2 linked regions of the Rhodospirillum rubrum ATCC 11170 genome follow. The protein of the gene in region 2 interacts with the protein of the main gene of each other region in a pairwise test. Links are inferred from orthologs where the notes say so. Each region holds a gene or a part of one and is shown on either strand. Other genes may lie near its edges.

Region 1 (14,450 bases), 2.3 Mb from region 2 along the record:
GTATTTCTCCAAAAGCATCCTAGTCAGGATGCGGTAAATGGGCGGAATGCAAGGATAAAAAAAGCCATCATCGCCGCCCAGCCTTTGAAAGAACTGGAGTCGTGAACCCGGACACGCTAAGGTTTTAAAACCGGGTTCACATGGTCAAACCCGTCTAGATCATGGGGCAAGAACGTGAGAAGGTCAAAAACCGAAGAGACCCTGGGAGATGGCATCAATAAGTCGCCTGATCCCGTTGATGTGCATGTTGGTCGCCGTCTGCGACTGCGTCGAACCCTGCTTGGAATGAGTCAGGAACAGCTCGCCAACGCCGTTGGCGTGACCTTCCAGCAGATCCAGAAGTACGAGCGCGGCAGCAATCGTGTCAGCGCCAGCCGTTTATACGATATTTCGAAGGTTCTGGGCGTCCCGGTGGCCTTTTTCTTCGAAGATATCGGCGACGAAGTGACTTCGGCGCGACTGGCGCCGATTGTTCCCGACATTACCGGCTCCGGCCTGTCCGAGCCGGCGATCCCCGCCTACGAACAGGATCCTTTGCAGAAGAACGAGACGCTCGAATTGATCCGCGCCTATTGGCGCCTGCCCACCGATACGGTGCGCAAGCGGGCCCTTGATCTGCTTAAAAGCCTGTCCGGGCGGGACTAACCCGGTCTTGCCGGCCGGCCCGGGCTCCCAAGCCCCGGTCCGGCCGATAAGCCGCCGCACCCCCCCCCGGTGCCGCCCCGGCCCGCCACCGTTACCCCCCCTTGATAACCTTTCCGCTGGTGTTTTCACCCGCCCCTCCGACGCCCCTTGACCGGCGACGGGGGTTTTTCCCATGTTGTGTCGGTGACTTTTCGCCTAAAACAAAGCTTTCGCGGCGCGCCACCCGTTTCGCGGCCTTGCGCCCACCCCCATCGACCGCGCGCCCCCTTCCCGGACGAGGATCCCACTCCGCCATGTCTTCCTCCCCAGCCTCCCCCTCGGACAATTCCATCGTCTGGCACGGCACGACCATTTTGTCGGTGCGCAAGAACGGTAAGGTGGTGATCGCCGGCGACGGTCAGGTCACCTTCGGCAATACGGTGATGAAGGCCAATGCCCGCAAGGTGCGGCCGCTGGCCGGCGGCTCGGTGATCGCCGGCTTCGCCGGAGCCACCGCCGACGCCTTCACCCTGTTCGAGCGCCTGGAAACCAAGCTGGAGCAATACCCCGGGCAGTTGACCCGGGCTTGCGTGGAAATGGCCAAGGACTGGCGCACCGATCGCTATCTGCGCCGGCTCGAGGCGATGATGGCCGTGGCCGACAAGGGCGTCTCGCTGGTGCTGACGGGCACGGGCGACGTGCTTGAACCCGAAGACGGGCTGATCGGCATCGGCTCGGGCGGTCCCTTTGCCCTGGCCGCCGCCCGCGCCCTGGTCAGCGAGGATCTCGATCCCGAGGTCATCGCCCGGCGCTCGCTGGCGATCGCCGCCGATATCTGCATCTACACCAACCACAATCTGACCGTGGAAGTCCTATGAACGCCTTCACCCCCCGCGAGATCGTTTCCGAGCTTGATCGCCACATCGTCGGGCAGAAGGACGCCAAGCGCGCCGTCGCCATCGCCCTGCGCAACCGCTGGCGCCGCCAGCAGCTGTCCGAGGCCCTGCGCGACGAGGTGCTGCCCAAGAACATCCTGATGATCGGGCCCACCGGCGTCGGCAAGACCGAGATCGCCCGCCGTCTGGCCAAACTGGCCCAGGCCCCCTTCCTCAAGGTCGAGGCCACCAAATTCACCGAGGTCGGCTATGTCGGCCGCGACGTGGAAAGCATCATCCGCGATCTGGTGGAAACCGCCCTGACCCAGGAGCGCGACCGCCTGCGCAAGCAAGTCAACGCCAAGGCCGAGGCCAACGCCGAGGAGCGGGTGCTCGATGCCCTGGTCGGCGATCGCGCCTCGCCCGAAACCCGCCAGAAGTTCCGCAAGATGCTGCGCGAAGGCCAGATCAACGACAAGGAGATCGAGGTTCAGGTCCAAGACAGCGGCGGTGCCCTGCCGACCATGGATATTCCGGGCATGCCCGGGGCCCAGATGGGCATGCTCAATCTCAACGACATCTTCGGCAAGGCCTTTGGCAACCGCACCAAGGCGCGCAAGATGACGGTCGAAGACTCCCACGCCGTTCTGGTGCGCGAGGAGGCCGACAAGCTGCTCGACGAGGAGCAGGTGGTCAAAGCCGCCATCGCCGCCGTCGAGAACAACGGCATCGTCTTCCTTGATGAAATCGACAAGATCGCCACGGCGTCGGAACGCCGGGGCGGCGACGTCAGCCGCGAGGGCGTTCAGCGCGACCTGCTGCCGCTGATCGAAGGCACGACGGTTTCAACCAAATACGGTCCGGTGAAGACCGACCACGTGCTGTTCATCGCCTCGGGCGCCTTCCATACGGCCAAGCCCGCCGATCTGCTGCCCGAACTGCAGGGCCGTTTGCCGATCCGCGTCGAGTTGAGCGCGCTCAACGCCGGCGATTTCAAGCGCATCCTGCTTGAACCCGAAGCCAGCCTGATCACCCAGTACAAGGCCCTGCTGGCGACCGAGGGCGTCACCTTGGAGTTTCCCGACGACACGGTCGAGGCCATCGCCGAGATTGCCACCGAAATCAACGGCTCGGTCGAAAACATCGGGGCGCGGCGCCTGCATACGGTCCTGGAGCGCCTGCTCGAGGAGATCAGCTTCACCGCCACCGACCGTTCGGGCGAAACCATCGTCGTCACCCGCGACATGGTCAAGGAGCGCGTCGGCGCCCTGGCCGCCAAGGCCGATCTGTCGCGGTTCATCCTGTAAACCGGTGTAGACCGGGGAACCCCTATCGCGGGCGGGCCGATCGACGGGCCGCCCGCAGCAGGGCGCGCAAGGACTCGATCTCGCCCGGGTCCAGGGTCTCGAGGACCTCGGCCAGTTCATGGACCAGCAAGGTCGCCGTCGGCTCCAAGCCGCCGGTATCGAGAGTCACCTTGGGATGGGAGACCAGGGCCAGACGTTTCAGGTCCTCGGCGTCATCCCAGATCAAGCCCAACAATCCACAGATCTGCATCACCAGACCGGGGGCGGGGCGCCCGCGCCGGCCGTGTTCGAGGGCCGAAAGATAGGCCGCCGACAAGCCGAGGTCTTCGGCCATCGCCTTTAGCGTCAGGCCGCGCGCCGCGCGCAGGGCGCGCAGGCGGGCGCCAAAGGGCGTCATGGCCCGGACTCGCGGCGACGGCGCAGCATGACATACAGCGCCCCTTCGCCGCCATGGCGCGGGGTGGCGTTGATGAAGCCCACGACCAGCGGCCGCAGATCGACACCGTTCAACCACATCGGCACGGCGCGGCGCAGAACCCCGGTGCCGCTGTCCCCCGACCTGCCGCCCTTGCCGGTGATGACCAGCACGCAGCGCCAGCCCTGCTCGCGGCCGCGCCGCAGGAAGCCGCGCAGGGCCGCATGGGCGCTTTCCTGGGTCATGCCATGCAGATCAATGCGGCCATCGATGTCGAGCCGGCCGCGCTTGAGGCGACCGGCGGTGCGGCCATCCATATCGACAAGGTGACCGGAACGCAAATCGCCGAGCGCCGGCGGGCGCATACGGGCACCGGCCGGCCCCGCAGGCGGGACCGGGGGCGGAGGGGACGGGGAGGGATCGGCCGGCCGCCCGGCGGCGGCTTCGGGGGGAAGCGGCGGGGCCGGCGGGGCGCCGCGCCCCGCGCGATCAAAAGGCCGCGTCGTCCGGGCAAGCTGCTCCCAGGCCTGAAGATCCTCGGGCGTCAGGCCATACTTACGCCGACTCATCGACGATCAGAATATGCAGGCGCAAGGGGCCATGCGCCCCCAGCTGAATGGTCTGTTCGATATCGCCGGTTCGCGACGGACCGGTGATGAAATTGATCGTGCGCGGCAGAGCGCCTTGGCCCTCGGCCCTAAGCCGCGCCCAGATCTCTTCTAGGCCGCCGACCAAATCGGCCGCGCGCAGAACGACGACATGGGTATCGGGCAGGAAATTCAGCGTCGAGGCCCGTTCGGACCCCGAGCGCAAAGCCAGGGTGCCGGTTTCGGCGATGGCGCCAAAGGCGGGAACCACGGCGACCGTATCGCCCGGCGTCGGCAGACCGCGCCGCACGGTGAGCATTGGATGATCGGCCAGCCCATCAAGGATGGCATCGTCGCTGGCGACCACGGTGGTCGGCAGATTATGGGCCTTCAGATACTCGGCGAGGGCGGGGGCGAGCTGATCAAGGCCCTGGACGCGGGCGACGCTGGCCGAGACCCGCTCGGCCATGTCGATGAACCGGGCAAGCCGATCCTCGCCGGCGCCCTTGGCCCGTTCGGGCAGCGGACCGGGGGGGGGATTGGCCAAACGGGCGCGCAAAGCCTCGGCCGCCGCCCCCGTCAGGGGGCCACGGCGCAGCCCGCGGCGGATCGAGCCGAGAACGCTATCGCGGGCGCTGGTCATAGCCACTGGAGTCTCCATAAGATTTTTTCGTAATCGGCCGCAGGCCGCCAGATCAAGATTTAGAGCGGTGTGCGGGAACCCTGGTCGCCGCTCGCCGCTCCCCGACTCACCGCGGTCCGTCGGTGAACGGTCGGGCGTCGTGTTCACCGACCCCCAGACCCGGCCCTTGCGCGTGGGCGACGAAGCTGCGCGCGATCGCCCGCCAGTCCGATCCCGGCGCGGCGCAGCCGATACGGGGATTGGACGCCAAGGTGATGACAATGCCGCCAAACTGCCAAAGCACCGTCCAGTTATGGGCGCTTTCCATCATCTTGCGAATGGTCCGCTCGCGCAGGCGCCGGGCGATCCAGGGCCGCAAAAGGAAAAGATAGGCTATCGACGTGAAGATCAAAGCCCCAAGACCGGCGAAAATCGACACGAACAGCAAGCCGACGCTGATCAGCAGCAAAGACAGCAACGGCACCATATTATCGGTGACGCTGAACACCGGCGACCCCCCCCGATTAAGGTGGCGGAAGTTCGTGTAAAAAGTGATCAGGCCATTCTCGTGAGCTATCCGCATTCTTTCATGCAGCGCCCGATCGCGTTCAAGGTGCTTGGCCTTGGCCAGGGCGCGCGCCCGCAATTCGGCCGCCGAGGGCGGCTGCGGCAGATCGGGCTCGATCCGCGGCGGCTCGGAGGGGTTTTCCGGCGGCCGCTCGGGCGGAGGAGACGTCATGGCCGCTCCCCCTGCCGCCAGCGGTCCATGAAGGTGCGGCCTTCGGGGGCGGGCATGGCGCGCACCGCCGTCCAGCCATTGGCCAGCCCCAGCGAGCGCAGATGGCCGCGTTTTCCGCCAAGGCGCGACAGCGCCCCGGCGATCAACCGCGTCGTCAGCCGGTAAAGCCCTGGGCGGGCGGCGACGAAGGCCCAGGCGCCAAGGCCGAAGCGCGCCGGCTTTGGCGTCAGATGGCGCTCGAATTCCTTTTCGCGCCAGTGGCGCAGCATGCGCGGCAAGGGGATGCGCATCGGGCAAACCTCTTCGCAGCGCCCGCACAGCGTCGAGGCGTTGGGCAGATCGGCCGCCTGCTCCAGCCCGATCAACGCCGGGGTCAGCACCGAGCCCATCGGCCCGGGATAGACCCAGCCATAGGCGTGGCCGCCGATGGCGCCATAGACCGGACAGTGGTTCATGCAGGCGGCGCAGCGGATGCAGCGCAGCATCTCCTGAAAACCCGTGCCCAGCATGTCGGAACGGCCGTTGTCGAGCAGCACGACATGAAAGGCGTCGGGGCCATCGACGTCGTCCGGCCGGCGCGGGCCGGTGGAGAAGGTGGTATAGGCGCTCATGTCCTGACCCGAGGCCGAACGGGCGAGCAGGCGCAGCACCAGGGCGGCGTCATCAAGGGTCGGCACGATCTTTTCCAGGCTGGCGACCACGACATGCACGCGCGGCAGCAACTGGGTCAGATCGCCATTGCCCTCGTTGGTGACGATCACCGTCGATCCGGTCTCGGCGATCATCATATTGGCGCCGGTGATGCCGACATCGGCGGCCAGGAAATTCCCCCGCATCACCGCGCGGGCCTCGTCGAGGAAATCGCGGTGCTCTTCCAGCCGGCGATCGGCAGCGAACTGGGTATGGGCCTTGCGGAAGGCCTCGGCGACATGGGGACGGCGCAGGTGGATGGCCGGGGCGACGATGTGGCTGGGGGTCTCGCCGCGCAGCTGGATGATGTATTCGCCCAGATCGGTTTCGATCGGCGTGACGCCATTGGCCTCGAGATAGGCGTTGAGGCCGATCTCCTCGGTGATCATCGACTTGCCCTTGGTCACCGTTTTCGCGCCCGAGTCGCGGCAGATGGCCAAAATGGTCTCGCGGGCCTCGGCGGCGTCGCGGCACCAATGAACGTGGCCGCCCTGGGCGATCACCTTGGCTTCGAAGGTCTCCAGATAGAAATCGAGATTGTCCAGAACATGGTTTTTCAGGTCGCGGCCGGCATCGCGCAGGGCGTCGAATTCGGGCAATCGCCCGATCGCCTCGGCCCGGGCGCGGCGGAAACCGGCCTTCATCGTGCCCAAGGCCGAGGCCAGGGTGTCGTCGGTCAGCGCCTTGCGGGCGTTGTCCTTGAATGCGCGGCTTTTGGGATCCATGGGGCGCGTCCTTCAGACCGGATGGGGGACGCGAGGGCTTGGCGGGGTCTCGGCGCCATCCCCCAATCCGGGGCCCTCGGCCATTCCGGCCAGAACCTCGAGAGCGTGGCGCACCGCCAAAGGCGAGCCGATTTGCCGGGCGCGACCGGCGATATTGAGCAGGCAGCTGGTATCGCCGCCAAGCAGGGTGGTGGCGCCGGTCGCCTCGGCATCGCGCAGTTTTTCGTCAACCATGCGCCCGGAAATCTCGGGATACTTCACGCAGAAGGTTCCGCCAAAGCCGCAGCATTCCTCGGGAGCGGCCAGTTCGCGCAGTTCGAGCCCGCGAACCTTGGCCAGCAGACGCCGGGGCTGGGCCTTAATCCCGACCTCGCGCACCCCCGAACAGGTGTCGTGATAGGTGACAACGCCATCGAAGCGGGCGTCGATATCATCCCAATCGAGCACATCGGTCAGAAACGACATCACTTCGAAGCTGCGCTCCGCCAGGGCGCGGGCCCGCCCGGCCCAGGCCGCATCCTCGGCGAGCAGGGCCGGGTAATGGACGCGGATCATCCCCAGGCAGCTTCCCGAGGGGCCGACCAGATAATCGAAGCCTTCGAAGGTTTCGATCACCCGCTTGGCCTGGGTGATGGCCAGATCGCGCGCCCCCGAATTGAAGGCGGGCTGGCCGCAGCAGGTTTGATCGGCGGGAACCTCGACCCGGCAGCCGGCGCGGGTCAGCAGGCGGATGGCGGCGAATCCCACCGTCGGGCGGAACAGGTCTGTCATGCAAGTGATGAAGAACCCGACGCGCGGGCCCCCGAGTGGACTGTCGTCGGTCATGGTCGGTCTGACTGTCTTCCTGGACGCGCGGGGCGTCTGGCTAAGGAGGGTGAGGATCTCTTAGAGCAACGAGCGGGCGGCCAGCGGCGGGGGCTCATGGAGCCTTCCCCGCCAGGGTCCTGGCCACTCCCATTGGGCAGAATGGCCCGATGGCGGGCCTTTGACAAGAAATCCAAGCCCTAGTTTTGCGCAACCGCGTTGCGCCCGCCGCGCGGGACAAGCACCCAGTACCGCCCGGCCGACTTCATGCCGCCGGCGTGGTAAAGCGCCTCCTCGCCGCTTCCCCAGAAGAAATCGCCGCGCACCGCGCCCTTGATGGCGCTGCCCGTATCCTGGGCGACCATCAGGCGGTTGACGGTTTCGCCGTGGGCATCCGAGGTCGCCAGCCACACCGGGGCGCCCAAGGGAACGCTGGACGGATCAACGGCCAGACTGCGCCCGCCGGTCAAAGGCAGACCCTGGGCGCCGATCGGTCCTTCGCCCTCGATCGGGCGGAAAAAGATGAAGCGCGGGTTTTCGCGCATCAGGGCGCGGCCCTCGGCCGGATTGGCGCGCAACCAAGCGCGGATGGCGATCATCGACGACCCGTCGCCCAGGCCGCGATCGCGCATGATGGCGCCGATGCCGACAAAGGGATGACCGTTGTTGGCGGCATAGCCGATGCGTTGGATCCGGCCATCGGGCAGGCGGACCTGTCCCGAGCCCTGGATATGGAGCATGAACACGTCCACCGGATCGCGCGCCCACATGATCACCGGGGCGACACCGGAAATGGCGCCCTCCTCGATGGCGGCGCGATCGGGATAGGGCAGACTGCGCCCCCCCGATACCCGCATGCCCTTGCCGCCTTCCATGCGTAGATCAAGCGGCACGCCGTAGATCGGGGTGGAATAGACGGCGCTGGGCGAAAGCGAGCCATCAAGGGCGGCTTCGTAATAGCCGGTGAACAAACCGGTGGGATCGCCCGCCCCGGTCACCTGCCAAGCCTGGAAGCGCTCGGCGAAGAACCGCCGGGCCGCGTCGTCATCGAAGGCCGGAAGGCGGGCGGCGACGGCACAGGCCGCCTGCCAATCGCTTGCCCGCGATCCCCAGACCGAGGGTCCGACCATGGAATTCGGGGAAACCGCGCGCAGCCGCTCGCACGACCGCCGGAACACCGGTAGGGCATCGGCGACGCGGTCGGTCGACCAGCCGGGCAGCCCTTCGATGGCGACGCGCTGATAGGAGACCGGTCCGGCAACGCCCGCCGGCCGGCTGACCAGGCCCGGACGCGACGACGGACCGCCGCAGGCCGCCAGCAGCAGAACCCCGGCCATCGCGGCGACCCGGGTTGCCGTCGACAGCCGCCGCCCGGACGTGCCGTTCATCGCGCCCATGCCCGGGAACTCATTCCTCGGGGACTTGGGTGGCGATCAGGTCCCAATTGGGATCGTTCGACACGGTATCGCGGCGGAAGGTCCAGATATCAGTGACCTCTTCCACCTGATTGGGATTGCCGTCGACCACCGTGTCGCTTTTGTCGCGCACGGAATTGACCTGTTCGGTGACGAATTTGACGGTGACCAGGGCATCCTGGCCATCCATGCCGGCGCGCAGGATCTCGACGCTTTTGAAACCGACCAGATCGGTCTCCATGGTTTCATCGGCCTGCTCGCGCTCGTCGATCGCCCGGCTGAAATTCTGAAAGACCTCGCCGGCGAGCAGGGGCTTGAGCACCGCCTTGTCACCCTTGGCATAGGCCATCAGAATCATCTCGAAGGCCGCTTTGGCCCCGATCAGAAAGCCCTCGGGCGAAAACGACGGATCGGTCAACTGGATCTGGGTCAATCCCCCGGCCAGCGTGCCATCCCCCGGTCGCCCGGCCACGGCCTTGCGGCCCGACAGGTCGATCACGTTGTCTTGGGCGCTTTCGGGCTGGGCAAAGGGATCGGGGCGGCGTTGCTCCTCTCCGGTGCGACGACCCAGCACGCTTCGCAACCGCAAGACGAGAAAAGCCGCGATCATAGCGAAAAAGATGATATCGATATACTGAAAGCCTTCGTTCATGGCGGCCCGGTCTGGAGGTTTGGCGTGGGGCACCCTAACGCAACTATCCGCCGCGTACCACCGGCCATCCGTGTTTTTTTGGCCTTAGGCAATCGTCGAAAAGCGCTTCTCCCCGCACCAGGGTCCTAACCTACCGGTTGAACCCCGACCCGGGGAGGGTGCTATGATGACTGTTCCAAAAATAAGGCGCTCCGGGGAGGTCAGCAAGTATGGGTATCGCGCTGTTCGCATTGTTCGTCGGATTGCCGATCGCCGAGATCGCCACTTTCATCAAGGTGGGCGAGGCGATCGGGGCGGGACCGACGGTTGGTCTGGTCATTCTGTCGGCCCTGGCGGGTATCGCCCTGATCCGCTTTCAGGGTCTGATCACCCTGACCCGGGCGCGGGCCGCCCTCGACGCCGGGACGCTGCCGGTCAAGGAGATCTTCGATGGCGCCTGCCTGCTGGCTAGCGGCTTTCTGCTGGCCATTCCCGGCTTCGTCACCGATGTCGCCGCCCTGCTTTTGCTGATCGCGCCGATCCGCGACGCGTTGCGCGGCGTCCTGGCCAAGCGGCTGCAAACCTCGGTCTCGCTCCACGGCCTTGACCTGCAGGGTGGCGCCCAGGCCCCCTTCGGTCCCGGATCGGGCCTTGGTCCGCAACCGGGCGGCGGCAAGGGTCCGGTGATCGATGGCGATTTCGTCGAGGTCGAGGTCGAGGCGTCTGCGGAAAAAACCCCGCCGGTCGATCTTACCAAGACGAAAGACACCAATCCCTGGGCAAAGAAGTCCTAAAAGGGGCCCGACAGCTTCCCCCCGGCGGGCGGTTGAGCCCCCGGGTCCATCGTGATACGCCTGTGCCCGCCCGACAATCCCGGCACAGCCCGTCAAAGCCGATTAGAGAGAGACCATGAGCGACGAAACCGCTACCCCGGGTGCCGACCAGGCCCCCCTGATCATCAACGGCCAGTACATCAAGGATCTGTCCTTCGAGGTGCCCAACGCCCCGCGGATCTTCGCCGAACTCGACGGTCAGCCCGAAGTGCCGATCAATGTCGATGTCACGGCCACCCCGGTTGGCGAGCGCTTCTTCGAAGTCAGCCTCAAATTCCGCATCGAAGGCCGTATCAAGGGCAAGGTGGCCTTCATCGCCGAGCTTGATTATTGCGCCGTGGCCACCGTCAACCTGCCCGACGAGCATATCCATCCGGTGCTGCTGATCGAAGTGCCGCGCCTGATGTTCCCCTTCGCCCGCAACATCCTGGCCGACCTCACCCGCGACGGCGGCTTCCTGCCGTTGATGATCCAGCCCCTGGATTTCGCCGCCATGTATCGCAACCGCGTTCAGGCCGCCCAGTCCCAGGCCGCCGCCGAGAACGCCGCGGCAAACTGATCTTCTCCTCTCCCGGGTTGGAGCGGTGCGTGGGACATCTGGTTCCCCCACACCGCTCCACCATCTTGATCGTCAAGCAAATCGTCGCCGCGATCCGGTCCAGATCGCTTGGGATTTGCTCAAAACGCCGGGAAACTTTCTCCTGCCGCCGTTGTTACGACGGGGGATTGGGCGCGTCGCGCCGCCAGATCGGATCCTTGACCTTTTTCAGAAACTCCTCGTGGGCGGCCAGTTCTTCGGGGCTGGCGGCATGGGGCCGTGGCGCGCGGAACGGGCGGGCCACCTGCACCGCCGCCCCGTCGCGGCGCTTGTCGGCCGACAGGGCGAGCCCGGGCTCACGCCCGCCGATCAGTTCCAGATAAACCTCGGCCAGCAGCACGCAGTCGATCAGGGCGCCATGCTTGGTGCGCGACGAGGTATCGACGCCAAAACGCCGACAGAGGGCGTCCAGACTGGCCTGAGCCCCGGGAAAGCGCGCCTGGGCCATGCGCAGGGTATCGAGCGCTCGGCTCATCGGCAGCGGCGGCCGCTTCAGGCGGGCCAATTCGGCATTGAGGAATTTCATGTCGAAGGCGGCGTTATGGATGATCAGCCGATCCTCGCCGATAAAGGCCAGGAATTCGTCGACGACCTCGGCAAACAGCGGCTTATCGGCGAGAAACGCCTCGGACAGGCCATGAACGCGGAAGGCTTCGGGCGGCATGTCGCGCTCGGGATTGACGTAAAGATGCAGGTCATTGCCGCTCGGCATGTGGTTGATCAGCTCGATGCAGCCGATTTCCACCAGCCGGTCGCCGGTCGCCGGATCCAGCCCGGTGGTTTCCGTATCCAGAACGATTTCACGCATGGGGTCGATAGGTCCTCTTGCCGCGGCGCCAGCGGCGCACGCCCGATCGGGCCATTGTGAGGTTTGCGCGCAGGGCCCGCAAGGCCGGCCGTGGCCCCAGGCCGGTCGGCACCACCGCCTCGGCGTTGAGCCGTTTCACCACCTCGGGGGTTTGGCGGGCGCGGATATCGGCCAGAAGCGCCGCCGTCATCCCCGGGCGCCGCAGAACCCGCTGGCTTTGCAGGAAAGCCGGCGCGCTGACCACCATCACCCGGTCGCAGCGATGCTCGCCGCCGGTTTCAAAAAGCAGCGGCACGTCCAAGATCACCACCTTGCGCCGTCCCAAACCGCAGCACCGCAGGAAGGCTGCCTCGCGACGGCGCACCAGCGGATGAAGGATCGCTTCCAGCCGGGCCAGGGCCGGCGGCCGGCCAAAGACCCGGGCGCCAAGGGCCTTGCGGTCGATGCCCTCTGTCAGGGTGCCAACCCCGGGAAAGGCCGCCAGCACCGCCGCCACCGCCGCCCCGCGTCGGCCAAGCAGGGCGTGAACGGTGGCATCGGCGTCATGGACGGCCACGCCAAGGCGCCGCGCCATGCGGGCCAGGGTGCTTTTCCCCATGCCGATCGACCCGGTCAGCCCGATGATCACCGGCCATCGTGCCGCCCGCCGCCGCAGGCGATCGCCCAGGCTTTTCGCCGCCATCGCTGGGCAGCCCTTTGCTAAGGTTTACCCAAAACCGCGGCGCGCAGCGCGTCGTCAACCTCGGGGGCGACGCCGAACCACGCCTCGAACCCCGGCCGCCCCTGGTGGAGAAGCATGCCCAGGCCATCGACGGTGGCCAGGCCCAAAGCCCGGGCCCGCGCCAGCAGGGGAGTTTCCAGGGGGGCATAGACGATATCGGTGACCAGGGCGCTCGGCGCGAGGCCCCGTAGGTCCAGATCCAGGGGCGGCTGGCCGACCATGCCCAACGAGGTGGTATTGACCAGCAGCGCCGCGCCGCCCAGGGTCCGGGGCGCCTCGTCCCAGGTCGCCAGGGTGATCGGCACCGGCGACCAAGCGGCCAGGGCCTCGGCCAGGGCGCGGGCCCGCCCCTGATCGCGATTGACCAGGGTCAGGGCCGGACAGCCCGCCTCGAGCAGGCTGGCGCAGACCGCCCGCGCCGCGCCGCCGGCGCCCAGCACCACCGCCGGACCGTGCCCGGCCCGCCAGTCCGGCCGCCGCTGGCGCAGGTTCTCAAGAAAGCCGAAGCCATCGGTGTTGTCACCAAGCAGCCGGCCATCGCTCTGGCAGACGATGGTATTGACCGCGCCGATCCGCCGCGCCCGTTCGGTCAGGGCGTCCATGCGCGCCAGCGCGTGCTCCTTATGGGGAACGGTGACATTGACCCCGGCCAGCCCCAGGGCGGGCAGAGCGGCGAGGGCGCGCTCCAGCGCCTCGGGGGCGACGGCCAAGGGCACATAGGCGCCATCGATGCCGTGGCGGGCCAGCCAGAAGCCATGCAGACGGGGCGAGCGCGAATGACCGACCGGCCAGCCGATCACCCCGGCGACCCGGGCCTTGCCGGTGATCATGACAGCAGAACTCCATGGGGGCGCAGGAAATCAAGCAGCGGCAACAGGGGTAATCCCTGGATCGAGAACAGATCGCCCTCGATCGCGGCGAACAACTGCAAGCCGAGTCCCTCGATCTGATAGGCTCCGGCACAGGCGGTGATGCCGGCGCCGGCGCGATCGAGGTAATCTTCCAAAAAGGCGTCGGAAAAGGACCGCATGGTCATTTTCGGCCGCGCCAGATGGTGCCAGAGGCGTTGGCCGTCGCGCAGAACGACCACGGCGGTTTCCAGAACATGGGTCCGCCCGCGCAACAGCAGCAGATGCTGGCGGGCGGTCGCCAGACTGCCGGGCTTATCAAGCCACAGATCATCGATCGCGGCGATCTGGTCGCCGCCGATGACCAGGGCTTGGGGATGGGCAAGCGATAAACGGCGGGCCTTCCATTCGCCAAGATGGATCGCCGCGTCCCGCGCGCTCACCCCCTCGGCCTTCAAGGACGCCTTGATCGCCTGTTCATCGACACCGGGGGCGGCGGCGGTGAAGGGCACCCCGGCCTCGCTGAGCAGCCGTCCGCGCGACGGGCTGGACGAGGCCAGCAGAACAGGGGGAACCAGGGCGCTCACAGCCCCTCGCCCCAGGGCGCGGTGCCAAGCTTTTGCATGATGGTGGCGGCCACCTCTTCAATCGATTTGCGGGTGACGTCGATCACCGTCCAGCCCATGCGGGCATAAAGGCGCCGCGCCTCGCGCACCTCGCGGGCAACGGAATCCTCTTCGGCATAGGGGCTGTCGCCATCCTCGCGCATCAGCCGCAAGCGCGATCGCCGCATGTCCGACAGGCTTTTGGGATCGCGGGTCAGGCCGACGACCAGCGGCCCGGCCAGATCCATCAATTCGGCCGGCGGATCGATGCCGGGCACCAGCGGCACATTGGCCGCACGGATCCCCTTGTTGGCGAGAAACATACAGGTTGGCGTTTTTGACGTGCGCGAGACGCCGACCACCACCACCTCGGCCTGCTTCAGGCGATCAAGGGACTGGCCATCATCGAGGGCGAGGGCGAAATGCATCGCCTCGATCCGCGAAAAATAGCCCTCATCAAGGGTGTATTGGCGTCCGGGCTGTTGGTTTCCCTTGGTTTCAAGGACCAAGGCCAGGGCGTCCATCACCGGATCGAGCAGGGCGACGCAGGGAATATTGATCAGGCGGCAGGCCTCTTCCAGGGCCCGGCGGATTTCCGGATCG
Region 2 (15,635 bases):
CGCCAAGGCGATGGCCGAGGTATCCATCACCCGCAGATCGCGCGTCAGCACGTCGGTGAAGGTCAGGCTCTCGAAGCGCACGGCGTCGGGCACCTTGTTGGGATCGGCGGAATAGACCCCATCGACCTGGGTCGCCTTGAGGATGGCGTCGCAATTCATCTCGACGGCGCGCAGGGCGGCGGCGGTATCGGTGGTGAAGAAGGGATTGCCGGTGCCGGCGGCGAAAATCACCACCCGGCCCTTTTCCATATGGCGGATCGCCCGGCGGCGGATATAGGGCTCGCAGACCATCGACATCGGGATCGCCGACTGGACGCGGGTTTGCACGCCGCGTTTTTCCAGGGCGTTCTGCACGGCCAGGGCGTTCATCACCGTGGCCAGCATGCCCATGTAATCGGCGCTGGTGCGGTCCATGCCCTTGGCGGCGGTCGAGATGCCGCGGAAGATATTGCCGCCGCCGATCACCAGACAAACCTGAATGCCGCGATCATGGGCGGCCTTGACCTCGCCGGCCACGCGGTCGACCATTTCCAGATCCAGACCGAATTCCTTGTTCCCCAGCAGGCCCTCCCCGGAAAGCTTGAGCAGGACCCGGCGGTAGTAGGCGCCATTGGCGTGGGGTTGATCCTCGGACATTCGGTTAGCTCCCTTGTCGCCGCGCGGTCGGCCGGCGATGTCGTCCTGGTCGATTGGTGATTTTTAAGCTCCGCGCCCCGGCTACGAGACCCCAGGCGGGAACAGACGACCGCCGGGCCGGATCATAAGAGACCCGAACCCGGCGGCCAACAGGCGTTTGACGCTTTATGGGCGAAAGTGCCTTACTTCTTCAGCTGAGCGGCGACCTCGGCGGCGAAATCGCTCTCTTCCTTCTCGATGCCCTCGCCAAGCTGGAAGCGGACGAAGCCACCCAGCTCGATCGGCGCGCCCAGATCCTTGCCGGCCTTCTCCAGGACCTTGGCGATCTTGGTCTCGCCATCGATAACGAAGATCTGCTCGGTCAGGACCACTTCCTCGTAGAACTTGCGCAGGCGGCCTTCGACCATCTTCTCGATGATGGCGTCGGGCTTGCCCGAGGCCTTGGCCTGCTCGCTCAGCACCGAGCGCTCGCGATCGAGGGCTTCGGCGTCGACTTCGGAAATGAAGGCGTAGCGCGGCTGGGCGGCGGCGACATGCATGGCGATCTGACGGCCCAATTCGTCGAGCTTGGCCGGATCGGCCGCCGACTTGAGGGCGACGAGCACGCCGATCTTGCCCAGACCGGGCTTGACGGCGGTGTGCATGTAGCTGGTGACGACGCCCTGCTCGACCTCAAGCGCGGCGCTGCGGCGCAGCTGCATGTTCTCGCCGATGGTGGCGATCAGATGGGTCACCTGGGCCTCGACGGTGCGCCCTTCGCCACCGGGATAGGCGGCGGACTTCAGCGCTTCGATATCGCCCTTGGCCGCCAGGGTCAGCGAGGCGACGGTTTCGACGAAGCCCTGGAAGGTATCGTTGCGGGCGACGAAATCGGTCTCGGCGTTGACTTCGACGACGGCGCCGGCGGTGCCGGCGGTGGCGATGCCGACCAGACCTTCCGAGGCGGTGCGCCCGGCCTTCTTGGCGGCGGCGGCGAGGCCCTTCTTGCGCAGCCAGTCGATGGCGGCTTCCACGTCACCCGCGGTTTCGGTCAGGGCCTTCTTGCAATCCATCATGCCTGCGCCGGTCTGCTCGCGCAGGCTCTTGACGAGGGCGGCGGTGATCTCGGCCATGGGGAGTCCTCTCTTGGAAATCAGTGCTTCGTTAGGGCGGACGCCCTTCCCTCGGGTACGGCGCAGGGGCCGGGAACGGCTGGAAGGAGGGCGACGATGAGCGTATCGGATCGGCGGGCGGCTCCGGGCACGGGAGCCGAACCAAAAAGATGGCGGCGTCTGCACGCCGCCATCTGGTCTCGGGGGGGCCCTGCCCTGGCGGTCGGCCTTGCTTATCAGGCGGTCGGCTGCTGCTCGGCGGCGGGGGCTTCGGCGGCAAGGGTCTCGGCCGGCACGATCTCGGCGGCACCGACGTCGACGCCGGCGGCGCCGAGCTGAGCCTGGATGCCGTCGATGGCGGCGCCACTGATCAGCTCGCAATAGGTCTGGATGGCGCGAATGGCGTCATCATTGCCGGGGATCGGATAGGTGATGCCACGCGGATCGGAATTCGAATCGATCACGGCGACGACCGGCAGACCCAGCTTGTTGGCTTCGTTGACCGCCAGGCTCTCCTTGACGGTATCGATGATGAACAGCATGTCGGGCAGACCGCCCATTTCCTTGATGCCGCCCAGAGCCATATCGAGCTTGTCCTTCTCGCGGCCGAGGTTGAGCTGCTCCTTCTTGGTCAGACCCAACAGGTCGCCACCGCCGAAACGCTCTTCCAGATCGCGCAGACGCTTGATCGAATGGGAAATGGTCTTCCAGTTGGTCAGCATGCCGCCAAGCCAACGGTGGTTCACATAATACTGACCGCAACGACGGGCGTGCTCGGCGACCACATCCTGGGCCTGACGCTTGGTGCCGACGAACAGCACGCGACCGCCGCCGGCGGTGACATCGCGCACGGCCTGCATGGCGCGATAGAGCATCGGCACGGTCTGCTGCAGATCGATGATGTGAACGTTATCGCGCTGACCATAAAGGTAGGGCGCCATCTTCGGGTTCCAACGACGGGTGTTGTGGCCGAAGTGACAGCCCGCTTCGATGAGCTGGCGCATGGAGAATGTGGGGAGAGCCATGGTGGCGTCTTTCCTTTTCCGGTTGAACCTCCGCGGGACAGTTGAGTCAAAAGGCCAGAAAGCCCTTCGACACCGGAACGGCCGCGCCGGATATTTTCCGGACGGCCGCGAATCCCGCGTGCGTGGTGTGGCCGGTATTTAACCTTCCCGCTCGCCGTTGGCAAGGAGGGAATGGCGCCTTGCCGCCCCCTAGCGCCCGGCCAGGGCGTTGATCATCGCGTTCACCGCGCTGATCTGCAGCCCCTCGCGGCCCAGGAATTTTCCATCAAGGCCATAGCCCCACCAGTTCCAGCAGCCCTCGGGGTTGATCGCCGTCAAAGGAAAGCCCTCGGTGGCGCCGATGGCCCGGGCCTGGGGATAGAGCACGACGATGTGGTTGGTATCGGCCCAGCCATTATAGCCCGCCAGATCCCAGAACTTCTCCGCCGACCCCAGCACCTGATCGGACTGCTTGCAGCCATGGAAGGCGATATGCAGCCGGCAGGCCGCGCCCGCGGCGCAGTCGGCGGGCACATAAACAAGCCCCTCGTCCCACAGCGACGCCTTGATGGCATTCCCCCCCCGTACATAGGCCGACTGGTCAAAGCGCGAAAGCCGCCCGGACAGGACCGGGGCCGGCGGAGCCAGAGACGGCCCATAGAGAACCTTGAGGATGGCTTCGGCCTGATCGTAGCGGCAGGCGTTGAAAAAGGGGCTCTTTTCGGCCGAACAGGCGGCATTGCCGCGATCGGGGGTCAGAAAGGCGTGACCGGCCTTGGCCCCGGCGCCCGGGGTTCCCTGAAGCGAACTCACCAGGGTGGTGGTCACCCCCAGCGTCCCCAGGGCTTCGGCCGCCGTCCTCACCACCTTGGCGCCGACGACCGTATCGGCCTCGCCGGTGAACAGATAAACCCGATCGCCGCGCAATCCGGCCAGGGCGTCGATCGCCCCGGCCCGCTCAAGCTGGCGGGCGATACCGACAAAGCGGTCGGCGCTTTCCAGAAACGCGCTTTGACGCATGCAGTGGGCAAGGGCGCGCGAGGCCGTCGCCATCACCTTGTCGTTGACGACCGTGGAAACGGCGCAGCCATACAGACCACCGGCGACCAACCCGGCGCCATCCACCCGCGCCGAATGGGCGACATGGAACTGATTGGCCATATAGGCGCCCGAGGAGATCCCCGACACCGTCACATGATCGGCATCGATGGCCAGCTTGGGCAAGGAATCGGCCCAGGCCGGCCCGGCCAATCCCACCAGCAACAAAGCGGCCCCGACAAACCGACAGAATGCCCTCATCGCCCCCTCCTCCGCTTGCCTGACCAGTTTACCCCAGCACGCAAAGAGCGCAAGAAAAAGACCGATCGCGCTGAAAGGGCCCCTTTCCCTTATCCTTGCCGCAGATCACCCAGGAAGCCGTCGACCTTTTCTTGCAAGCTGGCCGCCGCCTGACCAAGCTCGCCGGCGGTGTCGCGCAAGGCGCCGGCGGTGCTTTCGGTTTCCCGGGCCGCTTCGGCCAGGGTGTGGATATCGCGCGAGGCGTCGGCCGAAGTCGACAAAACCTCTTGCACGCTGCGCGAAATCTCGGTCGTCGCCGCGCCCTGTTCCTCGACGGCGATGCTGATCGCCCCGGCCGCCTTGGCGATATCGTGGATGACGTCGCTGATCGTGGCGATATCGCTGGCGGCGGCCGAAACCGAGGCGCGGACCCGTTCGATCTGACCCCGAATGTCCTCGGTCGCCTTGCGGGTCTGGGTCGACAGGTTCTTGACCTCATGGGCGACCACGGCGAAGCCCTTGCCGGCGTCGCCGGCCCGCGCCGCCTCGATCGTGGCGTTCAACGCCAGCAGATTGGTCTGGCTGGCGATGGTCTCGATCAAGGTAATCACCGCGCCGATCTTTTCGGCGTCATCGACCAGCCCGGCCATGCGATCGGCCGATTGATCGGCGGTTTCCACCGCCTGCTGGCTGGTGACCCGCGCCTTGTCGGTCTGGTTGGCGATTTCGCGGATCGAGGCCGAGAGTTGTTCCGACGCCGAGGCCACCGTTTGGAAGGTGGCGTTGGTGCGCTCGCTCATCGCCGAGGACTGGCCGGCCTTCTCCCGGGTGACATTGGCCAGGCTGAACATCGTCCTGGCGTTTTCGTCCATCGTCCGCGCCCCCTTGGCGACCGCCTGGGCCACGCTATTGACCGAATCCTCGAAGCGCTTGGCCAACTCGACCAGATTGGCCTTGCGCGCCGCTTCGGCCGAGGCCTTGAGGCGTTCCTGATCGCCGCGCAATTTCTCGGTCTCGGCCACCGTGCCGCGAAAGACCTCAAGGGAGCGCGCCATGGCTCCGGCCTCGTCGCGCCGATCCTGATGGGGCACGGCGATATCGATCTTGCCGCCGGAAATCAACGCCATGCGCTTGGCGATATCACCCAGAACCGCCGAAAGGTCGCGGGAGATCAGCGAGACCAGCAAGAGGGCGACCGCGCTCAGCAGGCCACCGATCAGCATCGCTTCGCGCAGTTTCGCCCAGAAAATCGCCTGGACATCGTCGACATAGACCCCCGTCCCCACCAGCAAGTCCCAGGACGGAACCTCCATCGCCCAACTCACCTTGGGGATGGGCGGCCCGTCCTTGACCCGGGGCCAGACATAATCAACCCGCCCGCCCCCCGGTCCCCGCCTCGCCGCCGCTTGAAGGGCGAGGAAGACTCCCCTATCGGCCGCCGGCTTGCCGACCAGATCGGGACGTGGCGGCAGAACCAGATTGATGCCGTCCATGGCATAGGCGAAGAGATAGCCATTGCCGCCGTAAATCATGCCGTTGAGCGCCGTCTTCCAGGTCCCAATCGCCTGATCGCGGCTGATTTTACCGGCGGAGACCTCGGCCTGCAGCTTGGTCGCCACCCCGGCGGCGGCCTCGGTCAGCCCGCGCGTCTGGGCCACCCGCTCATCGAGAAGGGCGTCATATTGAGACTTAAGCAGCCAGCCGACGGTCACGCACAACGCGAGTCCCATGATGGCGACGATGACCGAAATCTTGACGACGACTCTTTTGTTGCGAAGCATCGCGTTATCCGTGGGCTTCGCACTTCCCCTGATCCGCCCGACGAATTTGTGCCGTTTTCCCCATTGGCGCAACCGAAACACAAGGGCGGGGAGGCAGGGGCTTGGTTATAAGCTTACCTCCCGCCGTCCCAGTGGAATCCACCTCGCGGTCAAACCGTTACGACCCTATCCGTGCCGCAGATCGCCCAGGAAGCCGTCGACCTTTTCTTGCAAGGTGGTCGCCGCCTGACCAAGCCCGCCGGCGGTGTCGCGCAAGGCGCCGGCGGTGGTTTCGGTTTCCCGGGCCGCCTCGGCCAGGGTGCGGATATCGTGCGAGACGCTTTCCGAAGTCGACAAGACCTCTTGCACGCTGCGCGAGATCTCCTTGGTCGCCGCCCCTTGTTCCTCGACGGCGGCGCTGATCGCCCCGGCCGCCTCGGCGATATCGTGGATGACGTGGCTGATCGTGGCGATATCGCTGGCCGCGGCCGAAACCGAGGCGCGGACCCGTTCGATCTGGCCCCGAATGTCCTCGGTCGCCTTGCGGGTCTGGGTCGACAGGTTCTTGACCTCATGGGCGACCACGGCGAAACCCTTGCCGGCGTCGCCGGCCCGCGCCGCTTCGATCGTGGCGTTTAGCGCCAGCAGGTTGGTCTGGCTGGCGATAGCCTCGATCAGGGTGATCACCGCGCCGATCTTTTCGGCGTCGCTGACCAGCCCGGCCATGCGATCGGCCGATTGATCGGCGGTTTCCACCGCCTGCTGGCTGGTGACCCGCGCCTTGTCGGTCTGGTTGGCGATTTCGCGGATCGAGGCCGAGAGTTGTTCCGACGCCGAGGCCACCGTTTGGAAGTTGGCGTTGGTGCGCTCGCTCATCACCGAAGAATCGCTGGCCTTCTCGCGGGTGACATTGGCCAAGCCGAACATCGTCCTGGCGTTTTCGTCCATCGTCCGCGCCCCTTTGGCGACCGCCTGGGCCACGCTATTGACCGAGTCCTCGAAGCGCTTGGCCAACTCGACCAGACTGGCCTTGCGCGCCGCTTCGGCCGAGGCCTTGAGGCGTTCCTGATCGCCGCGCAGGTGCTCGGTCTCGGCGACTTTGCCGCGAAAGACCTCAAGGGAGCGCGCCATGGCTCCGGCCTCGTCGCGCCGATCCTGGTTGGGCACGGCGATATCGACCTGTCCGCCGGAAATCAGCGCCATGCGCTGGGCGATATCGCCGAGAACCGCCGAAAGGTCGCGGGAAATTAGCGAGACCAGCACGATGGCGACCGCGCTCAACAGGCCGCCGATCAGCATCGCCTCGCGCAGTTTCGCCCAGAAAATCGCCTGGACATCGTCGACAAAGATCCCCGTCCCCACCAGGGCGCCCCAGGCTTTAATCTCCATCGCCCAACTCACCTTGGGGATGGGCGGCCCCCCTTTGACCCGGGGCCAGACATAATCAAGCCGCCCGCCGCCCGGCCCCCGCGTCGCCGCCGCCTGAAGGGCGAGAAAGGCCCCCCGATCGACGACGGGCTTGCCGACCAGATCGGGACGCGGCGGCAGAACCAGATTGATACCGTCCACGGCATAGGCGAAGAGATAGCCATTGTCCCCATAGGTCATGCCATTGAGCGCGGTCTTCCAGGTCTCGATCGCCTGATCGCGGGTGAGCCTCCCGGCGGAAACCTCGGCCTGCAGCTTGGTCGCGACCCCGACGGCGGCCTCGGTCAGCACCCGCGTCTGAGTCACCCGCTCATCGAGAAGGGCGTCGTATTGAGACTTAAGCAGCCAGCCGACGGTCACGCACAGCGCGAGTCCCATGATGGCGACGATAACCGAAATCTTGACGACAACACGTTTGTTGCGAAGCATCGGGGTATCCGCAGTCTTCTTACGTCTTTTAATCCACTCAACGAATCTCTGCCGTTTTCCCCGAGGATGCAACCTAAACATGAAGACACGGGAGGTGTGATCCTGATCATGATCTTACCCCCCCGCCTTCCCCGCCTAAACCTCGCGCACCTCGCCCACGCCGGGCACATTGCGCAAGGCGGCCAGGGTTTCCGAGCGCAGGGCGAAGCCACCGTCCAAGCGGAACTCCACCTCGCGATCGCCAAGATCGGCGACCAACAGGATATTGCGATTGCCCGGGCCATCGGCGCGGATGATCTCGGCCAGCCGCGGGATCGGTCCGCTGTCGCTAAACGACACCTTGATGCGGCGGGCGGCGCGGGCGACGGCGTCGTCGAGCAGTTCGATCGCTTGGGCGAGCAACCGCACCTCTTCGCCCTCGAGCCGGGCGTCGGCGCGGACCAGCAACGGCCGGCCGGAATCGAGCAACTCGCGGCTGGCCCCCAAAACCTCGGAAAACACCATGGTCTCGCACGAGCCGGTGGCGTCGGATAATTCGACGAAGGCGTAGCGGCTGCCGCTTTTGCCGATGCGCTCCTTGCGCGCGCCGGGGGTGACCGCCAGCTTGACCGCGCCGCTGCCGCCGCCGCGCAGATGGCCGGGCAGCATCTCGATCGGCACCACATCCAGGCGCTCCAGGCTGTCGCCATAGATGTCCAAGGGATGGGCCGACAAATAGAAGCCCATGGCGTCGCGTTCATGGGCCAGGGTCTCGGTGATGGTCCAGGCGGCGCAAGCGCGGAATTTCATCGGCGGTTCCGAGGTCGCCCCGGCCCCTCCGAACAGGCTCGACTGGTTGGACGCCCGATCCTCGGCGGCGGCCTGGGCGTGGCGCATCAGCACATCGGCATTGGCCAGCAGCTTGGCGCGATCGCCATCAAGGCTATCAAGCGCCCCGGCCTTGATCAGGTTTTCGAGCAGACGCTTGTTGATGACCTTGCCATCCAGGCGACGGGCGAAATCGGCCAGATCCTTGAACGGTCCCCGGGCCTCGCGTTCGGCGACCAGGGCGTCCATCGCCGCGGCGCCGACGTTCTTGACCGCGCCCAGGGCATAGCGCACCGCGCCGTCCTCGACGCCGAAAACGGCAAAGGAGCGATTGACGTCCGGCGGCAGCAAGGGGATATCAAGGCGGCGCAATTCCCCTTTAAAAACAGCCAGCTTGTCGGTGTTGTGCATGTCATAGGTCATGGTGGCGGCCATGAACTCGACGGGGTAGTTGGCCTTCAGATAGGCGGTTTGATAGGCGACCAGCCCATAGGCGGCGGCATGGGATTTATTGAAGCCATAGCCGGCGAATTTGGCGATCTGGTCGAAAACCTCCGAGGCCTTGGCCTCCGAGGTGCCGCGCTTGCCCGCCCCTTCGACGAACAGGGCGCGCTGGGTATCCATCTCGGCCTTGATCTTCTTGCCCATGGCCCGGCGCAGCAGATCGGCGCCGCCCAGGGAATAGCCGGCCATGATCTGGGCCGCCTGCATCACCTGTTCCTGATAAATCAGGATGCCATAGGTTTCCTTGAGGATCGGCTCTAGGGAATCATGAAGATAGACAACCTCTTCCTCGCCCTTCTTGCGCTTGATGTAGCTGGGGATATTGTCCATCGGCCCCGGGCGGTAGAGGGCGACAATGGCGACGATGTCTTCCAGGGTATCGGGCTTCATATTGCGCAGAACGTCGCGCATCCCCGTACTTTCAAGCTGGAAGACGCCGCTGGTCTCGCCGCGCCCCAGCATGTCGTAGCTCCGGCGGTCATCCAAAGGCAGGTCAAGCAGATCGACGGTGATGCCGCGCTTGGCGATGTGGCGCACCGCATGCTGCAAGACCGTCAGCGTTTTCAGGCCGAGGAAGTCGAATTTCACCAGACCGGCCTGCTCCACCCATTTCATGTTGAACTGGGTGACGGGCATATCGGAATGGGGATCGCGGTAGAGCGCGACCAGATTATCAAGGGGACGATCGCCGATCACCACACCCGCCGCATGGGTCGAGGCGTGGGAATAGAGCCCCTCCAGCTTCATGCCGATATCAAGCAGGCGGGCGACCATCTCGTCGTTTTTCTGCAGATCGCGCAGCTGGGGCTCGGCCTCGATGGCTTCCTTGAGGGTGACGGGCGCGGCCGGATTATTGGGCACCATCTTGCAGATCTTATCGACATAGCCGAGCGGCATCTGCAAGACACGGCCGACCGAGCGCAGCACGGCGCGGGCCTGCAGCTTGCCGAAGGTGATGATCTGGGCGACGCGCTCATAGCCGTATTCCCGCTGAACATAGCGGATGACCTCTTCGCGGCGGTCCTGGCAGAAGTCGATATCGAAGTCGGGCATCGACACGCGTTCGGGGTTCAAGAACCGCTCGAACAGCAAGCTGAAGCGCAAGGGGTCAAGGTCGGTGATGGTCAGGGCCCAGGCCACGCACGATCCCGCCCCCGACCCACGCCCCGGACCCACCGGGATATCGGCGTCCTTGGCCCATTGGATGAAATCGGCCACGATCAGGAAATAGCCGGGGAAGCCCATCTTGATGATGACATCAAGCTCATAGGCTAGGCGCTCGCGATAGGGCTTGGCGATCTCGATCCGCTCGGCCTCGCTCATGCCTTCGCGATAAACGTGCTTTTCCAGGCGCTTATCCAGGCCTTCCTCGGCCATGGCGCAAAGCGCCTCGGCTTCGGTCCGCCCCTTGACCGCCGGGCTGTGGGGCAGGATCGGCTTGCGCTTCTCGCTCATCACCGCGCAGCGTTTGGCGATCACCAGGGTGTTGTCCACCGCCTCGGGCAGATCGGCGAACAAGGCCCGCATCTCGTTGGCCGGCTTGAAATAATGCTCAGGGGTCAGCCGCCGCCGGGTCTCATCGCCGATGACGGTTTTCTGCTGCATGCAGATCAGCACGTCATGGGCTTCGAACATGGCGCGGTCGGGGTAATAGGGCTCGTTGGTGGCGACCAGCGCGACGTTTTGGGCATAGGCCAGATCGATCAGATCGGCTTCGATGCGGTCTTCATCGGCCATGCCATGGCGCTGGATCTCGACATAGACGCGGTCGCCGAAATGCTCCTTGTGGCGGGCGAGGATGGCGGCGGCCTCGTCGCGCCGGCCCTCGCGCAGCAGCCGCCCCAAGGGCCCGCCAACGCCGCCGGTCAGCAAGATCAGCCCGTCGTTCAGGGCCTCGATATCGGCCAGCCGCACCTGGGGCGCCTCGCTGCCGTCGCCTTCGATGAAGGAGCGCGAGACGATCTTCATCAGATTGGCATAGCCGCTGGCGTTCTTGGCCAGCAGCACCACGGCATCGGGATCGGGCGCACGCAGATCGCGCCCGGCGCCAAATCCGCGCTCGCGCACCTCTTCGTTGCGCACGGCGATCTGGCAGCCGATGATCGGCTGAACGCCCATGTCGCAGGCCGTAACCGAAAGCTCAAGGGCGCCGAACAGATTGCCGCTGTCGGTGATGGCGACGGCGGGCATTCCCATCTTGGCGCAGAGCTTAACCAGCGCCTTGACCTGGATCGCCCCCTCGGACATCGAGAGCGCGGTGTGAACCCGCAGATGGACAAAGCCATTCGCGGGGGAGCCGCCGGCGAGGGCGGACGAAGCGGGGGATGGATCGGGCATGGGCCAACCATGCCACGGATCGGCGGCCTTTGTCAGCGGGAACGCTTGGCGAACACGCCCGCCTTAGGCGGCCGTGTCAGAGCGTCAGGCGCAAAGCGGCATTCTCGAACGGCATGCCCTCGTCATCCTCGGCCCTGCGCGAGAGTTCCTTAAATCCGAGGCTGGTGTAGAAGGAAAACGCCTGCTGGTTGGCCGTATAAACCTCCAGCCGCAGCTCTCCTGTCCGCGCCAAGGCATGGGCGACAAGGGCTTTGCCGATGCCCCGCCCCTGCTGGTCCGGGGCGACGAACAGGCCGCCGATGAACGTATCGAGCAGACTGATGAAGCCCACGGCGCTCCCCCCCGAACAGGCCACCCAGGTTTCCGCCTTTGGCAGGTAGATTTCCTCGATAAGGCGCCGTTGCTCGCGCAGGCGCTTTTCGCCAATGAAGGCATGGGCCTGAAGCGAGGCCTCGAACCAAATGGTCGAGAGCCTGGACAGATCGGCCGCCCCGTCATAGGCGCGGATCGAGAGACTGGGATTATTCATGACTCACCCGGGGATCAGGGCGACGAACAGGCCGCCGAGGCGGACATCAGGGGCGCGATTTTTCCAAGCGGATATCGCCGTCCCCATGATCGGTTTCGTTCGCCCAGCCCAGGTGGCGATAAAAACCCGCCGCGCGGGTTGTTTTGCCCGTTTCAAGCCAAACGACGCGGTGGCGTGCGAACAGGGCGGCCTCGGCGGCTTGGACCAGCCGCTTGCCAAGGCCTCTGCCTTCGTAGGACGGCAGGACGAAGGCGGCGAACAGCGACCCGTCCTCCAGATCGGCCATGGAAAAGCCAACGACGCGCTCGCCCTCCACCGCCACCCAGGCACAGGGGCTTTCGATGATCATCGCGGTGATCGAGGCGGTCGTGATCCCCATTTCGGTGAGTTGGGCGATCGTCAGACTATTCTCGGTAACCGCGGTCCGCACCTGAAAGATGGCCCCGACATCGGCCGGCTCGGCCGCTCTGATCCTTAATGTCACCCCATGCTCCCAAACCAATAATCAGGCGGCCACCACCTTGCCCTCGCGCAAGGTGACGATGCGGTCCATGCGCCGCGCCAGATCGGGATTATGGGTGGCGATCAGGGCCGCCAACCCCTCGCCCCGCACCAGATCGAGCAGGGCCTGGAATACCCGCTCGGCCGTATTGGGGTCAAGGTTGCCGGTCGGCTCGTCGGCCAGCAGCAGCTTGGGGCGGTTGGCCAAAGCCCGGCAAATCGCCACCCGCTGTTGCTCGCCGCCCGAAAGCTGGCCCGGCCGGTGGTCCTGGCGCTCAGAAAGCCCCATCTTGGCCAGAAGCTCGGCCGCCCGCGCCAGGGCCGGCTTGCGGCCGATCCCGGCGATCATCTGCGGCACGACGATATTCTCGGCCGCCGAGAACTCGGGCAGCAGGTGGTGGTACTGATAGACGAAGCCCAAGTGATCGCGGCGCAACAGGGTGCGGCGATCCTCGGACAATTGGCCGCAGCTGATGCCGCCGATCCGCACCTCGCCAGCCGTGGGTTTTTCCAAAAGCCCGCAAATCTGCAAAAGCGTGGATTTTCCCGCCCCCGAGGGCCCGACCAGGGCGACGATCTCGCCCGGGTTGACGGCCAGATCGGCCCCGGTCAGCACGTTGAGGACCTCGCGGCCCTGGCTGAACGAGCGGGTGACCTTATCCAAGCGCAAGGCCGCCTGCGGCACCTTGCTGGCCTGCGGACCGGGCGCGGTCTGCGGACCGGGGGCGGTCTGCGGACTGGAGACGGAAGGGGACTTACTCATTGCGCAGGGCCTCCACGGGATCGGTGCGCGCCGCCCGCCATGCTGGATAGAGGGTGGCGGCGAACGACAGGCCCAAAGCCATCAGCACGACGTTCATCACCTCATGGGGGTCCATGGTCGCTGGCATCGTCGCCAGGAAATAGATCTCGGCATTGAACAATTCGACGCCAAGCAGGCTTTGCAGGCCCTGACGAATGGCTTCGATGTTCTGGCAAAACAGCACGCCAAGCAGCAGGCCGGCCAGGGTGCCGGTCACGCCGACGGCGGCGCCGGCCAGGAAGAAGATGCGCATGATCGCCCCGCGCGAGGCGCCCATGGTGCGCAAGATGGCGATATCGCGGCCCTTGTCCTTCACCAGCATGATCAGGCCGCTGATGATATTGAAGGCGGCGACGACGATGATCAGGGTCAGGATCAGGAACATCACGTTGCGCTCGACCTGCAGCGCATTGAAGAAGGTGGCGTTGGTCTGGCGCCAGTCGCGCAGGCGGATGCCGCCCAGGCCATTGGTCGAGGCGATGGTGCCCGCCACCTCGCCCACCCGGTCGGGATGGTCGACCACCACCTCCAGATGGTTGACGCCTTCGGTCGGCACCTGGAAATAGGTTTGGGCGGCCTCAAGGGGCAGGAAGACGAAGCTGCTGTCGTATTCGCTCATGCCGATGGAAAAGATAACGCGCACCGTATAGGCGCGCACCCGGGGCACGGTGCCCATGGCCGTCACCTTGCCCTTGGGCGAAACCAGGGTCAGCTTGTCGCCAACCCGCAGCCCGAAATTCTCGGCCAGACGATTGCCGATCATGATCGAATCCTGGCCGCGCAGATCATCGAGCGAGCCGGCGATCACCGCATTGGCCAGCATCGGCCGCTGGCGCAGGTCTTCGGGGCGCACGCCGCGCACCAGCCCGCCGACCGAGCGGCCGTTGTCGGTCAGCATCACCTGCCCTTCAACCGTCGGCGTCACCGCCCGCACCCCGGGAATGCCGCGAATGATATCGGTGGCGCGGTCGTAATCCATCATCACGTCGTATTGCCCAAGAACGGTGAGATGGCCGTTCAGGCCGAAGATCCGGCCCATCAGATCCTCGCGGAAGCCGTTCATCACCGCCATGACGATGATCAGCGTCGCCACCCCCAGGCCGATGCCGGCCAGGGAAAATCCGGCGATCACCGAAACGAAGCCTTCCTTGCGCCGGGCCCGCAGGTAGCGGCCGGCCATCATCCGTTCAAAGGCGTTGAAGATCATGGGTGGGCCAATCCGGTGCGAGCCAGGGTGATGCGCTCCGCCGGGGCCTTGAACAGGTCTCCGGCGGCTAGCGGCGGTTCGGGATCATAGCCGATCAAAAGCTGAATGGCCTCGGCCACCGCCCGGCCGCAAAGCCGTTCGGCGATCAGGAAGGAGGCATCGAGGCCGGCGGCGGCCGTGGCCGCCGTGGTGATCGTGCCATCGGTCACGATGCGTTCGGGCTTGGTGCGCACGCCAAACCCGGCCAGCAGGTCAAGGGCCCGCCAATGGGTGGTCGCCTCGCGGCCCTCCAGCACCCCGGCCCCGGCCAGGATCAGCGATCCGGTGGAGACCGACAACACCGCCCGGCTGGTTGGCACCACCTTGCGCAACCAAGCGCGGATCATCGGATCATGGGCCAGTTCATCGGCCCCCGCCCCGCCCGGCACCACCACCACATCGGGGGCGTTGACCTCGGTCAGGGCGTTATCGGCGTGCAGGGTCAGCGAGACCCCGCGCGAATGCACATTGCCGCGCTCGATACCCACCGTGCGCACCCGGGCGCGCGGCAGTTTGCCCAGCACATCGAAGGGACCGATCGCATCAAGCGGCGTCAGCCCGTCGTATAGCAGGATCGCGACATCCATCGCCTTCGTCCCGTTGGTTTGATCCACAAGTCGCAAACAGGGGGCGGCACACTTTCGAAAAACCGGGCTCGCCGGTGTCGCGCGCCGCGCCCCTTGAACGATCAGCCGAGAAGCTTGGCCAGGGCGCTGTCGATCGACAGTTCGTGGCGTTCGCCGGTGGCCCGTTCCTTCAACTCGACCATGCCCTTGGCCACGCCCTTGGGTCCGGCGATCACCTGCCAGGGCAGGCCGATCAGATCCATGGTGGCGAATTTGGCGCCGGCGCGGTCGTCGGTATCGTCAAACAGCACGTCCTTGCCGGCCGCGCGCAGACGGCCATAAAGATCGGCGCAGACGCCATCGGTGGCGGCGTCGCCGACCTTGAGGTTGATCACGCCGATATCGAAGGGGGCGACACCATCGGGCCAGATGATGCCGTTGTCATCGTGGCTGGCTTCGATGATGCCGGCGACCAGACGCGACACGCCGATGCCGTAAGACCCCATGAACACCGCTTGGCTCGAGCCATCGGGCGCGGTGACGGTGGCGCCCATCGGCGCCGAATATTTGGTGCCGAAATGGAAGATATGGCCGACCTCGATACCCCGGGCGCTGACCAGATCGCCTTCGGGCACGCCATGGTCGGGACGGTGCATCTCGTCGGTGGCGGCATAGAGGCTGGTCCAGGAATCGACCAGCGGCTGAAGGTCGGAGTCG

Evidence for each region.
Region 1: the proteins of dnaE (region 2) and dnaQ interact in binary tests that used the Escherichia coli proteins (3 or more experiments, as listed by UniProt). The link is inferred for Rhodospirillum rubrum ATCC 11170 from one-to-one orthologs.

The regions. Positions count from the first base shown.
Region 1 is NC_007643.1:4,139,537-4,153,986, forward strand. The notes cover bases 9,828-12,736. They hold dnaQ (DNA polymerase III subunit epsilon), read right to left. Parts: upstream 11,674-12,736; coding sequence 10,981-11,673; downstream 9,828-10,980. Other genes in these bases: RRU_RS18640 (FxsA family protein), read left to right, coding at 9,828-10,228; secB (protein-export chaperone SecB), read left to right, coding at 10,344-10,826; coaE (dephospho-CoA kinase), read right to left, coding at 11,666-12,355; RRU_RS18660 (shikimate dehydrogenase), read right to left, coding at 12,373-12,736. In the rest of the region: RRU_RS18585 (helix-turn-helix domain-containing protein), read left to right, coding at 175-645; ATP-dependent protease subunit HslV, read left to right, coding at 939-1,502; ATP-dependent protease ATPase subunit HslU, read left to right, coding at 1,499-2,806; RRU_RS18600 (helix-turn-helix domain-containing protein), read right to left, coding at 2,829-3,203; RRU_RS20155 (Smr/MutS family protein), read right to left, coding at 3,200-3,790; RRU_RS18610 (LutC/YkgG family protein), read right to left, coding at 3,777-4,451; RRU_RS18615 (hypothetical protein), read right to left, coding at 4,558-5,169; RRU_RS18620 (LutB/LldF family L-lactate oxidation iron-sulfur protein), read right to left, coding at 5,166-6,584; RRU_RS18625 ((Fe-S)-binding protein), read right to left, coding at 6,597-7,355; RRU_RS18630 (murein transglycosylase A), read right to left, coding at 7,589-8,776; RRU_RS18635 (Tim44/TimA family putative adaptor protein), read right to left, coding at 8,796-9,455; more of RRU_RS18640, read left to right, coding at 9,665-9,827; more of RRU_RS18660, read right to left, coding at 12,737-13,224; RRU_RS18665 (Maf family protein), read right to left, coding at 13,221-13,829; RRU_RS18670 (pyruvate, water dikinase regulatory protein), read right to left, coding at 13,826-14,450. UniProt on the Escherichia coli protein: DNA polymerase III is a complex, multichain enzyme responsible for most of the replicative synthesis in bacteria. The epsilon subunit contain the editing function and is a proofreading 3'-5' exonuclease.
Region 2 is NC_007643.1:1,857,481-1,873,115, reverse strand. Bases 7,562-11,655 are described here. They hold dnaE (DNA polymerase III subunit alpha), read right to left. Parts: upstream 11,275-11,655; coding sequence 7,762-11,274; downstream 7,562-7,761. Other genes in these bases: RRU_RS08205 (GNAT family N-acetyltransferase), read right to left, coding at 11,351-11,655; RRU_RS08215 (methyl-accepting chemotaxis protein), read right to left, coding at 7,562-7,626. Also shown: pyrH (UMP kinase), read right to left, coding at 1-636; tsf (translation elongation factor Ts), read right to left, coding at 819-1,748; rpsB (30S ribosomal protein S2), read right to left, coding at 1,964-2,752; RRU_RS08225 (periplasmatic short-chain-length polyhydroxyalkanoate depolymerase PhaZ1), read right to left, coding at 2,942-4,030; RRU_RS08220 (methyl-accepting chemotaxis protein), read right to left, coding at 4,120-5,790; more of RRU_RS08215, read right to left, coding at 5,956-7,561; more of RRU_RS08205, read right to left, coding at 11,656-11,803; RRU_RS08200 (GNAT family N-acetyltransferase), read right to left, coding at 11,850-12,287; RRU_RS08195 (ABC transporter ATP-binding protein), read right to left, coding at 12,309-13,067; RRU_RS08190 (lipoprotein-releasing ABC transporter permease subunit), read right to left, coding at 13,060-14,313; RRU_RS08185 (DJ-1/PfpI family protein), read right to left, coding at 14,310-14,939; proS (proline--tRNA ligase), read right to left, coding at 15,041-15,635. UniProt on the Escherichia coli protein: DNA polymerase III is a complex, multichain enzyme responsible for most of the replicative synthesis in bacteria. This DNA polymerase also exhibits 3' to 5' exonuclease activity. The alpha chain is the DNA polymerase catalytic subunit.